2 regions of the Pseudomonas sp. 05N431 genome follow, and region 1 is predicted to be linked to the other one. Evidence: riboswitches for the same ligand, from Rfam matches in the RefSeq annotation. Region 1 holds a riboswitch; the other holds the start of a gene.

Evidence for each region. Region 1 has a riboswitch for cobalamin ahead of cobW (cobalamin biosynthesis protein CobW). Riboswitches for the same ligand answer to the same signal wherever they lie in the genome.
Region 2: linked by a shared signal. The riboswitch ahead of cobO (cob(I)yrinic acid a,c-diamide adenosyltransferase) and the one ahead of cobW (cobalamin biosynthesis protein CobW) in region 1 are both predicted to bind cobalamin.

The regions. Positions count from the first base shown of each region.
Region 1 is NZ_JBFTMN010000002.1:137,232-142,099, forward strand. Features, by position in the region: gene cobN (cobaltochelatase subunit CobN) at 1-1,663, opposite strand, end outside; gene cobW (cobalamin biosynthesis protein CobW) at 1,667-2,734, opposite strand; cobalamin riboswitch at 2,833-3,044, opposite strand; cobalamin riboswitch at 3,229-3,451, shown strand; gene AC1DIG_RS03610 (CbtB domain-containing protein) at 3,575-3,766, shown strand; gene AC1DIG_RS03615 (CbtA family protein) at 3,778-4,479, shown strand; gene AC1DIG_RS03620 (cobalamin biosynthesis protein) at 4,476-4,868, shown strand, end outside.
Region 2 is NZ_JBFTMN010000003.1:419,365-424,232, forward strand. Features, by position in the region: gene AC1DIG_RS07400 (C40 family peptidase) at 1-251, shown strand, start outside; gene AC1DIG_RS07405 (C40 family peptidase) at 417-950, shown strand; gene AC1DIG_RS07410 (class I SAM-dependent methyltransferase) at 966-1,628, shown strand; gene AC1DIG_RS07415 (hypothetical protein) at 1,658-2,242, opposite strand; cobalamin riboswitch at 2,401-2,633, shown strand; gene cobO (cob(I)yrinic acid a,c-diamide adenosyltransferase) at 2,715-3,326, shown strand; gene AC1DIG_RS07425 (cobyrinate a,c-diamide synthase) at 3,323-4,660, shown strand; gene bluB (5,6-dimethylbenzimidazole synthase) at 4,657-4,868, shown strand, end outside.

The DNA.
Region 1 (4,868 bases):
TGCCGTGCTTGCCGACGTGAATCACCGCATGGGCGCCATAGACCTTACGCAACCAGAAATAGAACGCCAGGTAACCGTGGGGCGGCACCAGGTCCGGATCGTGATAGACCGCACTCGGATCGACCTGATAACCGCGCGCCGGCTGAATGCCGACAAAGGTCAGGCCAAACCGCAGCCCGGCGACCATCATTCGTCCGCTGCGGAACATCGGGTCGTTTTCAGGCGATCCCCAGCGCTCCAGCACCGCCGCGCGATTGGCTTCGGGCAAGGCGTTGAACATCGAGTAATAGTCGTCCAGCGCCAGGCTTTGCTGACACGGGCGCAGGTCGATGCTCTCCAGGTCATTGCTGACCCCACCGAGCAATTGCTGAATCAGCGCGGTGCCGCTTTCCGGCAAATCGGCGGGCAATGGATAGCCCTCAGCGTGCAGCGCCCGCAGGATATTCAGCGCCGCAGCCGGCGTGTCGAGGCCAACGCCGTTGCCAATCCGCCCGTCGCGGGTCGGGTAGTTGGCGAGGATCAGCGCAATGCGTTTTTCAGCATGGGGCACCCGCGCCAACTCGACCCAGCGCCGCGCCAGTTCGGCAACAAAATCCATGCGCTCGGGCTGCGGTCGATAGCAGACCACGTCGGACTGACTGCGCTCACTGCGCCAAGCCAGGTCCTTGAAGCTGATCGGTCGGCTGATGATCCGCCCATCGAGCTCCGGCAAAGCGATGTGCATCGCCAGATCCCGCGGGCCAAGCCCTTGCTCGCTGGCACGCCAACCGGGTTCGTTGTCCTGGGCGCAGATCGCCTGGATCACCGGAATATTGCGCCGGAATGGCCGCAAGTGCGGTGCCTCAGGGCTGGATTGGGCGAAACCGGTGGTGTTGAGAATCACCGAGGCCTGCACCTCATCCAGCCAGTCCTCGACCACCGTCAGGCAGCCGGGCTCTTTCAAACTGGCCAGCGCAATCGGCAGCGGATTCAGCCCCGCCGCCTGCAAGCGCTGGCAGAAAACATCGATGAAGGCGGTATTCGCCGCCTGCAAATGCGAACGGTAAAACAGCACCGCCGCCACCGGCTGATTAACCTGCCAGTCGGCTTGCCAATCGCCTAGCGTCGCGTTGCTTTTGTGTGGGTGGTAAATAGCGGTACGCGGCAAGGTCTGCGGTTCGGACCAGTGGTAATCGCGGCCCAGCCAACGACTGGCCAGACAGCGATACAAATCCAGCGCATTGCCCATGCCGCCCTGACGCAAAAAGTGCCAAAGCCGCTCGCGGTCTTCGACAGGCACGGTGCTGAGGTCGCTGAGTTCCGGGTCGGGACGGTCATCGCCCGGCACCAGAATCAGTTGCACACCGCGTTGCGACAGCTCCACCAGACGTTCGATGCCGTAGCGCCAATAGGCGATCCCGCCGTGCAGCGAGATCAGAATCACCTTGGCGTGGCGCAGCACTTCGTCGACATACAAGTCGACCGAGGCGTGGTTCTGCACCTGCATCGGGTTTGCCAGGCGCAGGCTCGGATAATCCTCGGGCAACTGCTGCGCCGCTTCCGCGAGCAGCGCCAGGCTGGAGTCGCCGCTGCACAGAATCACCAGCTCGGCGGGGGTTTGGCCAAGGTCAGCAATGTTGTCATCCGAGACAAAACCGCCGGGCTGGGTCCTGAGCAAGTGCATGGATTAAACGCTGAGCGCGGCGCGCAATTGCGCTTCGAGCAAGGAGGCGTCCAGTTGCTGACCGATCAACACCAGACGGGTGCTGCGCGCTTCATCCGCGCCCCATTGACGGTCGAAATGCTTGTCGAAACGCGTGCCCACGCCCTGGATCAACAAGCGCATCGGTTTGTTCGGGATGGCGGCGAAACCCTTGACTCGCAAAATGCCGTGCTGGACCACCAATTGGGTCAGGGCGTCGAGCAACAGGCTTTCGTCGGCTTGTGGCAATTCGATGGAAATTGAATCGAAGGCGTCGTGATCGTGGTCGTCGTGGTCATCGCCATCGTGGTGATGGTCGTGGTGGCTGTGACGGCTGTCGATGTGTTCTTCGGAGCCGGCACCCAGGCCGATCAGCACGTCCAACGGCAGACGACCGCTGCTGGCTTCGATGATTTTCACTGCTGGTGGCAGCTCTTCAGCGACTTCCAGGCGCACTTTGGCCAGATCCGCCGGGCTGATCAGGTCAGCCTTGTTGAGGATCACCAGGTCGGCGCTGGCCAGTTGGTCGGCGAACAGCTCGTGCAGCGGCGATTCATGATCCAGGTTCGGGTCGAGTTTGCGCTGGGCGTCGACCTGATCCGGGAAAGCGGCGAAGGTGCCAGCGGCCACGGCCGGGCTGTCGACCACGGTGATCACCGCATCCACAGTGCAGGCGCTGCGGATTTCCGGCCACTGGAAGGCCTGGACCAACGGTTTTGGCAGGGCCAGGCCAGAGGTTTCGATGAGGATGTGGTCGAGATCACCGCGACGGGCAACCAGTTCGCGCATCACCGGGAAGAACTCTTCCTGAACGGTGCAGCACAGGCAGCCGTTGGCCAGCTCATACACGCGGCCGTTGGCTTCTTCCTCGGTGCAGCCGATGGAACATTGCTTGAGGATTTCGCCGTCGATGCCCAGCTCGCCGAACTCGTTGACGATCACCGCGATGCGCCGGCCCTGGGCGTTATCGAGCATGTGTCGCAGCAAGGTGGTTTTGCCCGAACCGAGGAAACCGGTGACGATGGTGACGGGAAGTTTGGCCAGTGTTTTCATCGGATGCCCTTTGGCAAGGTGGCGGGCATACGGGACGACAACCGGCTGCGCTTGAGCGCGCGGAAGAATTCGCCACCGGATCACCCCGCCCGGTTGTAGTGAGAATCTGTATCGAGGCAGGTCTCCTGGCTGACGGTGGGCCGGTCTTTCGACTGGCGGCTTCTGCACCTTCCCGCGCCTGAAAACAAAAGAGCGCAGTGGCATGGCAGAAACGAAACCGTTCACAGTTGCGGGGGCAGCCGCGGCATCGACCGCGTTCCCTTCTTAGCTTCGGCGCACGCGCCGAAGAACCTCGAAAGCGCAAGGCTACGCATCGCTTCGGGGCGGGTCAATGTTCACCTGAGTTGTGCGTCGGCTGTGATGACGCCATCGCGAGCAAGCTCGCACACAGTTGACCGCGTTCCAATGTGGGAGCGAGCCTGCTCGCGATGGCGGCGCCTCGGTCTCGCGTTGAGAACGCTTGCCAATTGACGCCCCGCCCTCGCCCATGCTCTCCTACACGCCTTGTTACGGGTGCCCTTCACAGGGTGAAACGGGAAACCGGTGAATCATGTGCTTTACTCAAAAGCCATGTCAGTCCGGTGCTGCCCCCGCAACGGTAAGCGAGCGAAGAATCAGATCCACTGTGCCAGCTCGGCGTGGGAAGGCGATTCTTGCAGGTTCGGCGAATGCCAGCCCCTCGTGAGCCCGGAGACCGGCCCGCAACACATAGTGCCTTGCCACACAGGGCAACGAATAACAAACCCGCGGTGGGCGGGCGCTGTTTTAGCCTCTGCGTGCCTGGCTCGCGGGGGTTTTCATGCGCTCGATTCACCCACTGACTGACCAGAGGGAAGCGCCATGTCGATCATCAGCAGCACTCGCCACACCACCGCCAGCACCACCTCCACCCTGAGCCAACGCCTCGTTGCCGCTATCGGCGCATCGATCCTGGGCGCATGCCTTGTGTATTTTGCCGGCTTCTCGCACATCGACGCAGTGCACAACGCTGCCCACGATACCCGTCACAGCTCTGCTTTCCCGTGCCACTGAGACCTGCCGAGATGATCAAGCGTATTGCGCAAACCGCAGGTTTCACCGGTTTACTGGCCGCCCTGCTGCTGACCCTGCTGCAAAGCTTCTGGGTCGCACCGCTGATTCTTCAGGCGGAGACCTACGAAAAAGCCCCGGCGGCTGAAGTCCATGAACATGCCGAAGGCGCCATGGCTGGCCACACCCACGATGCCGAGGCCTGGGAGCCGGAAGACGGCTGGCAACGCGTGCTGTCGACCACCGGCGGTAATCTGGTGGTTGCTGTCGGTTTTGCGCTGATGCTCGCCGGTCTCTACACCCTGCGCGCCCCGACTCGCACCTCTCAAGGCCTGCTCTGGGGGCTGGCCGGTTACGCGACCTTCGTCCTCGCGCCCACCCTGGGCCTGCCGCCGGAGTTGCCGGGGACTGCCGCCGCAGACCTGACACAACGGCAGATCTGGTGGATCAGCACGGCAGCGTCCACCGCCGTCGGTATCGCGCTGATCGTGTTCGCCCGGCATTGGCTGCTGAAAGTGCTCGGTGTCGCCATTCTGGCCGTGCCGCACATCATCGGCGCTCCGCAGCCTGAAGTGCATTCGATGCTGGCCCCCGAAGCCCTCGAAGCGCAATTCAAGATCGCCTCGCAGCTGACCAACGCCGCGTTCTGGCTGGCCATGGGCCTGATCAGCGCCTGGTTGTTCCGCCGAAAAAGTGAAGGTCAATACCACGCATGACCGACATCAGCGCAGCGCCGACCCTGGTGGTCGGCCTGGGCTGCCAGCGCGGCTGCCCGGCCAGTATGCTGCGCGCGCTGCTCGACCAGGCGTTGCAGGCTCATCACATCGAATTACAAGCGATCAAGGCCCTGGCCAGCATCGATCTGAAACGTGATGAACCTGGCCTGATCGAGTTGGCCACACAACTGGCGCTGCCATTGCTGTACTTCAGCAGCGAACAATTGGCCGGCTATCAACCGCAACTCAGCCATCGCTCGCAAATCGCTTTCGAGCGCACCGGTTGCTATGGCATAGCGGAAAGCGCTGCACTGGCCCTCGCCGAACAACTGGTGCAGGCGCCGGCAAAATTGCTGATCCCGCGACAAAAATATGCCCAGGCGACGTTT
Region 2 (4,868 bases), on a different contig from region 1:
TAAATGCCCCGTTGGTCTCGCGCAACAACCTGAAGCCTGGCGACTTGCTGTTCTTCGCCACCAATGGCCGTCGCGGTCGCGTCAGTCACGCCGGGATCTACCTGGGTGATGACCAGTTCATCCATTCCAGCAGCCGCCGCAGCGGTGGTGTCCGGGTCGATAACCTGGGCGACAGCTACTGGAGCAAGACCTTCATTGAGGCCAAGCGAGCACTCGCCATGGCGCCAACGACAGTCACGGCACGCAAGTAAGCGGACTTTTTGTAAGGCCAACTTAAAGTCTTACTTGAAGTTTGGCGCGTAGCCGCTAGAATCCTGATCTATTGTTGACTAACTAACCGCGTAAGCCCTGCTTACGCGGTTTTGTTTTCAGCCTCTCGGCAGAGAAAGCCGCAGCCAGATCAGGATGTTCTGTATATGACGATGTCGGCCCGCCTTGTACTCATCTTCTTCGCAGCGCTGCTCAGCGCCTGCGCCAGTCGCACTCCGCCGCCTGTCAAAGTCGTTCGCGCCCCGGTTTTCGCTCCCGCCCAATCGTTCTCGCCTGCCGCTGAAGACGTGCTGATTCGCGCGCTGGGTCTGGTCGGCACGCCTTATCGTTGGGGCGGCAATACGCCGGATTCAGGTTTCGATTGCAGTGGTCTGATCGGCTACGTCTACCGTGATGCGGCGGGTATTTCCCTGCCACGCTCCACTCGCGAAATGATCGGCATGCAAGCGCCGGATATTGGCCAAGAGGCTCTGCAGACCGGCGATCTGATCTTCTTCGCCACCAATGGCGGCTCGCAAGTCAGCCACGCCGGGATCTACGTCGGTGAAGGTCGCTTCGTGCATGCACCCGCAACGGGTGGTACGGTGAAGCTGGACTACTTGTCCAAGGCTTATTGGCAGAGAGCCTATCTGAGCGCCAAGCGTGTCATTCAGCCTGAGCATCTGGCGCATAACCCGTAGTTCGCAGAGGTTGTCATGACCGCTCGCACACTCAATCTCGACGATTCCCTTTATAACTACCTGCTCGACGTTTCCCTGCGCGAAACGCCGCTGCAGCGCCGCCTGCGTGACGAAACCCAGGCGCTGCCCATGGCACGCTGGCAGGTGGCGCCCGAGCAGGGTCAGTTTCTCGCGTTGCTGGTCAAGCTGACGGGCGCCAGGCGCTTGCTTGAAGTCGGCACCTTCACCGGTTACAGCGCCTTGTGCATGGCGGCCGCCTTGCCGGATGACGGCACGTTGATCTGCTGCGACATTCCCGGAGAGTACAACGCCACGGCGCGCCGTTACTGGCAAGAGGCTGGCCTCGCCGAGCGCATCGATTTGCGTTTGGCCCCCGCACTGCAAACCCTGGCTCAACTTGAGCAGCAAGGGCAGGGCGGTTGCTTCGATCTGATCTTCATCGATGCCGACAAGGCCAACTATCCGGCTTATCTGGAAAGTGCTTTGCGGCTGCTGCGAAGCGGTGGGTTGGCGGTATTCGACAACACGCTGTGGAGTGGGCGAGTACTGGAAGACAATCCTGGGAGCGAAGACACCCGAGCCATCCAGGCACTCAATCGTGCCTTGAAGGATGACTCGCGTGTCGATCTGTCGTTGTTGCCGCTGGGCGATGGTCTGACCTTGTGCCGAAAACGCTAGACGCCTGATCGGCCTAAGGTGCAACTCTGTCAGCCGCGAGCCTCTTTGAGCAGCAGTGCGATGCCCGGATGGTAGTTGCCGGCTTCGTTGTGCAATTTGCGGTAGGGGTAGGGGAAGTACCAGGCCACGGCGCAGGTGTGTTCCTTTTGCAGGTCGTCGACCATGTCCTGGAGTTCTTCCGGCGTAGGACTGTGCTGGGTCTTTTGCGGGGCAACGAACAGGCAGCCGAGTTTCAGGTCGCTGGCATAGCTGATTTTTTTCGCATCGCTCACGACATCGAGCAAGGCCTGGGTCAGATTCAGGTTGTTGACTCGTGGCCAGCGTTGCGTGGCTTGAAGGTAGGCACGTTCTTCTTTGCTGGCGATAAACAGATCGGCGCGGCCATTGCGCTCACCTTCCTCGATCTGTTTTTTCGTCGGAGTCTGTTCCAGAGTGACCATTTCAGCCATCCACGCCGCCGCCGAAAGCAGGCTCAGGTTGGCGCGTTCGTCAAACCAGTAAGGGCTTTCGTTATCGCCGCGTACCGCGTTGTAACGGTCGATGCACTCGAACCAGCATTCCAGCACCGGGCGCAGGAATTCCAGCTTCGGGTTACTGATGATCATGCCTTGCATGTTGCTCCCCTTTTTGTTCTTGTGGTGGCAGATTGTGGCTCTTTGATATCATCGCTTTCAGTGTGGCACAAGATTGGCGCCAGTTTATTGATCGGGGTCGGTTTCTATCCATCGATGAGCCCCCGGCTTTAATTGACGCTCCACCCCCAACCCTCTAACCTTCGCGACTTGTTTCAGGTGCTCTGTGACCCAGTGGTCGACCGAGTGAAACAGGGAAGCCGGTGAGGGCGCGTTCTTTGACAGAGCGGGCGACGATCCCGGCGCTGCCCCCGCAACGGTAAATGAGTAAAAACTGCGCTTTGAGCCACTGTGTCGAAATGACATGGGAAGGCGCGCAGTCAGGCGCAAGCCGCTCATGAGTCCGGAGACCGGCCTGATCCATCCAGCGGCATCACGGTGGGCGATGCCAGGCTTCTTGCCGTCTATTTCTATGCCTGCCCGCCGTTATCCAGCCTCAACGGAGAGCTCCCCCATGACTGATTCCCCTGATCGTGACGAACGCCATCTGGCACGCATGCTGCGCAAGAAAGCCGTGATCGATGAACGTATTGCCAACTCGCCGAATGAATGCGGCTTGCTGCTGGTCCTGTCCGGCAACGGCAAGGGCAAAAGCAGTTCTGCGTTCGGTATGCTCGCCCGGGCCATGGGCCATGGCATGCAGTGCGGCGTGGTTCAGTTCATCAAAGGGCGCAGCAGTACCGGCGAGGAGCTGTTTTTCCGGCGCTTCCCGGAACAAGTGCGCTTCCATGTGATGGGCGAAGGTTTCACCTGGGAAACCCAGGATCGCCAGCGCGATATCGCCGCCGCCGAGGCTGCCTGGGAAGTCTCCCGCGAACTGCTGCGTGACCCGGGCGTTGGTCTGGTGGTGCTCGATGAGCTGAATATCGCCCTCAAGCACGGTTATCTGGACCTCGATCAGGTGCTCAGCGATTTGCAGGCGCGCCCACCGATGCAACACGTGGTGGTCACCGGCCGTGGCGCCAAGCCGGAAATGATCGAGCTGGCCGACACCGTTACCGAAATGGGCATGATCAAGCACGCTTTCCAGGCCGGGATCAAAGCGCAGAAAGGCGTTGAGCTGTGAGTGAGCCTCGTTTTTGCCCGGCGGTACTGATTGCTGCACCGGCTTCCGGTCAGGGCAAGACCACTGTCACCGCCGCGCTGGCCCGTTTGCACCGCAATCAGGGGCGCAAGGTCCGGGTATTCAAATGCGGCCCGGACTTTCTTGATCCGATGATTCTCGAGCGCGCCAGCGGAGCGCCGGTTTATCAATTGGACATGTGGATGGTCGGCGAGCAGGAAAGTCGTCGGCTGTTGTGGGAAGCCGCCGCTGAGGCTGATCTGATTTTGATCGAAGGCGTCATGGGCCTGTTCGATGGCACGCCGTCCAGCGCCGATCTGGCGCGGCATTTCGGTGTGCCGGTGCTGGGCGTGATCGATGGCACCGCCATGGCACAGACATTCGGCGCGCTGGCGTTGGGGCTGGCACGTTATCAGCCGGACTTGCCGTTTGCCGGTGTGTTGGCCAACCGCGTTGGCACCTTGCGTCACGCGCAATTGCTTGAAGGCAGCCTCACCGAAGGCCTGCGTTGGTATGGCGCCTTGTCCCGGGAAACCGGGATCGAACTGCCTAGCCGTCACCTGGGTCTGGTCCAGGCTAGTGAATTGAATGACCTCGATCTTCGCCTCGACGCGGCCGCCGAAGCGTTGGCCAGCAGCTGCGAAGTAGCATTGCCGCCCGCCGTCGAGTTCGCTGCGCCTGACGTGATTGCCGCCGAGCCATTGTTGGCCGGTGTGCGAATTGCCGTGGCTCGCGATGAAGCGTTTGCCTTCACGTATGGCGCGAGCCTCGACTTGTTGCGGGCGATGGGCGCCGAGTTGCGATTCTTCTCGCCAATCCATGACCGTGAACTGCCAGAAGCCGACAGCCTGTACCTGCCTGGTGGATACCCGGAGTTGCACCACGTGGCGTTGGCTGAAAACTGCACAATGCTCGATGCGATTCGCGCACATCACGCCGCAGGCAAACCGTTGTTGGCTGAATGCGGCGGCATGCTGTACCTGCTCGACTCACTGACCGATGTCGACGGCACGCGTGTCGAGTTGGTAGGGCTGCTGGCCGGAGATGCGGTGATGCAAAAGCGTCTGGCCGCGTTGGCCTTGCAAGCGGTCGAGTTACCTGAAGGCGCGTTGCGTGGCCACACCTACCATCATTCGTTGACCAGCACCGAGCTTGAGCCGATCGCTCGCGGCCTGAGCCCTAACGGCGGGCGCGGTGCCGAGGCGGTTTACCGTGACGGACGGATGACGGCCTCTTATGTGCACTTCTATTTCCCGTCCAATCCATCGGCGGTCGCCGCGCTGTTCGCACCAGACCTGAATCTTGTGGGAGCGGGCTCGCCCGCGAAGAGGCCATGACCGACAACACATTTTCCGAGGCCGAGCGCGAAGCGATTTATCGCGCGATTGCCGAACGTCGCGACATGCGTCACTTCAGTGGCGGCAGCGTCGAGCCCGAACTGCTTCGGCGTTTGCTCGAAGCTGCGCATCAGGCGCCGAGTGTCGGCCTGATGCAGCCTTGGCGGTTCATCCGCATCAGCGATCGGGTGTTACGCGGCAAGATCCA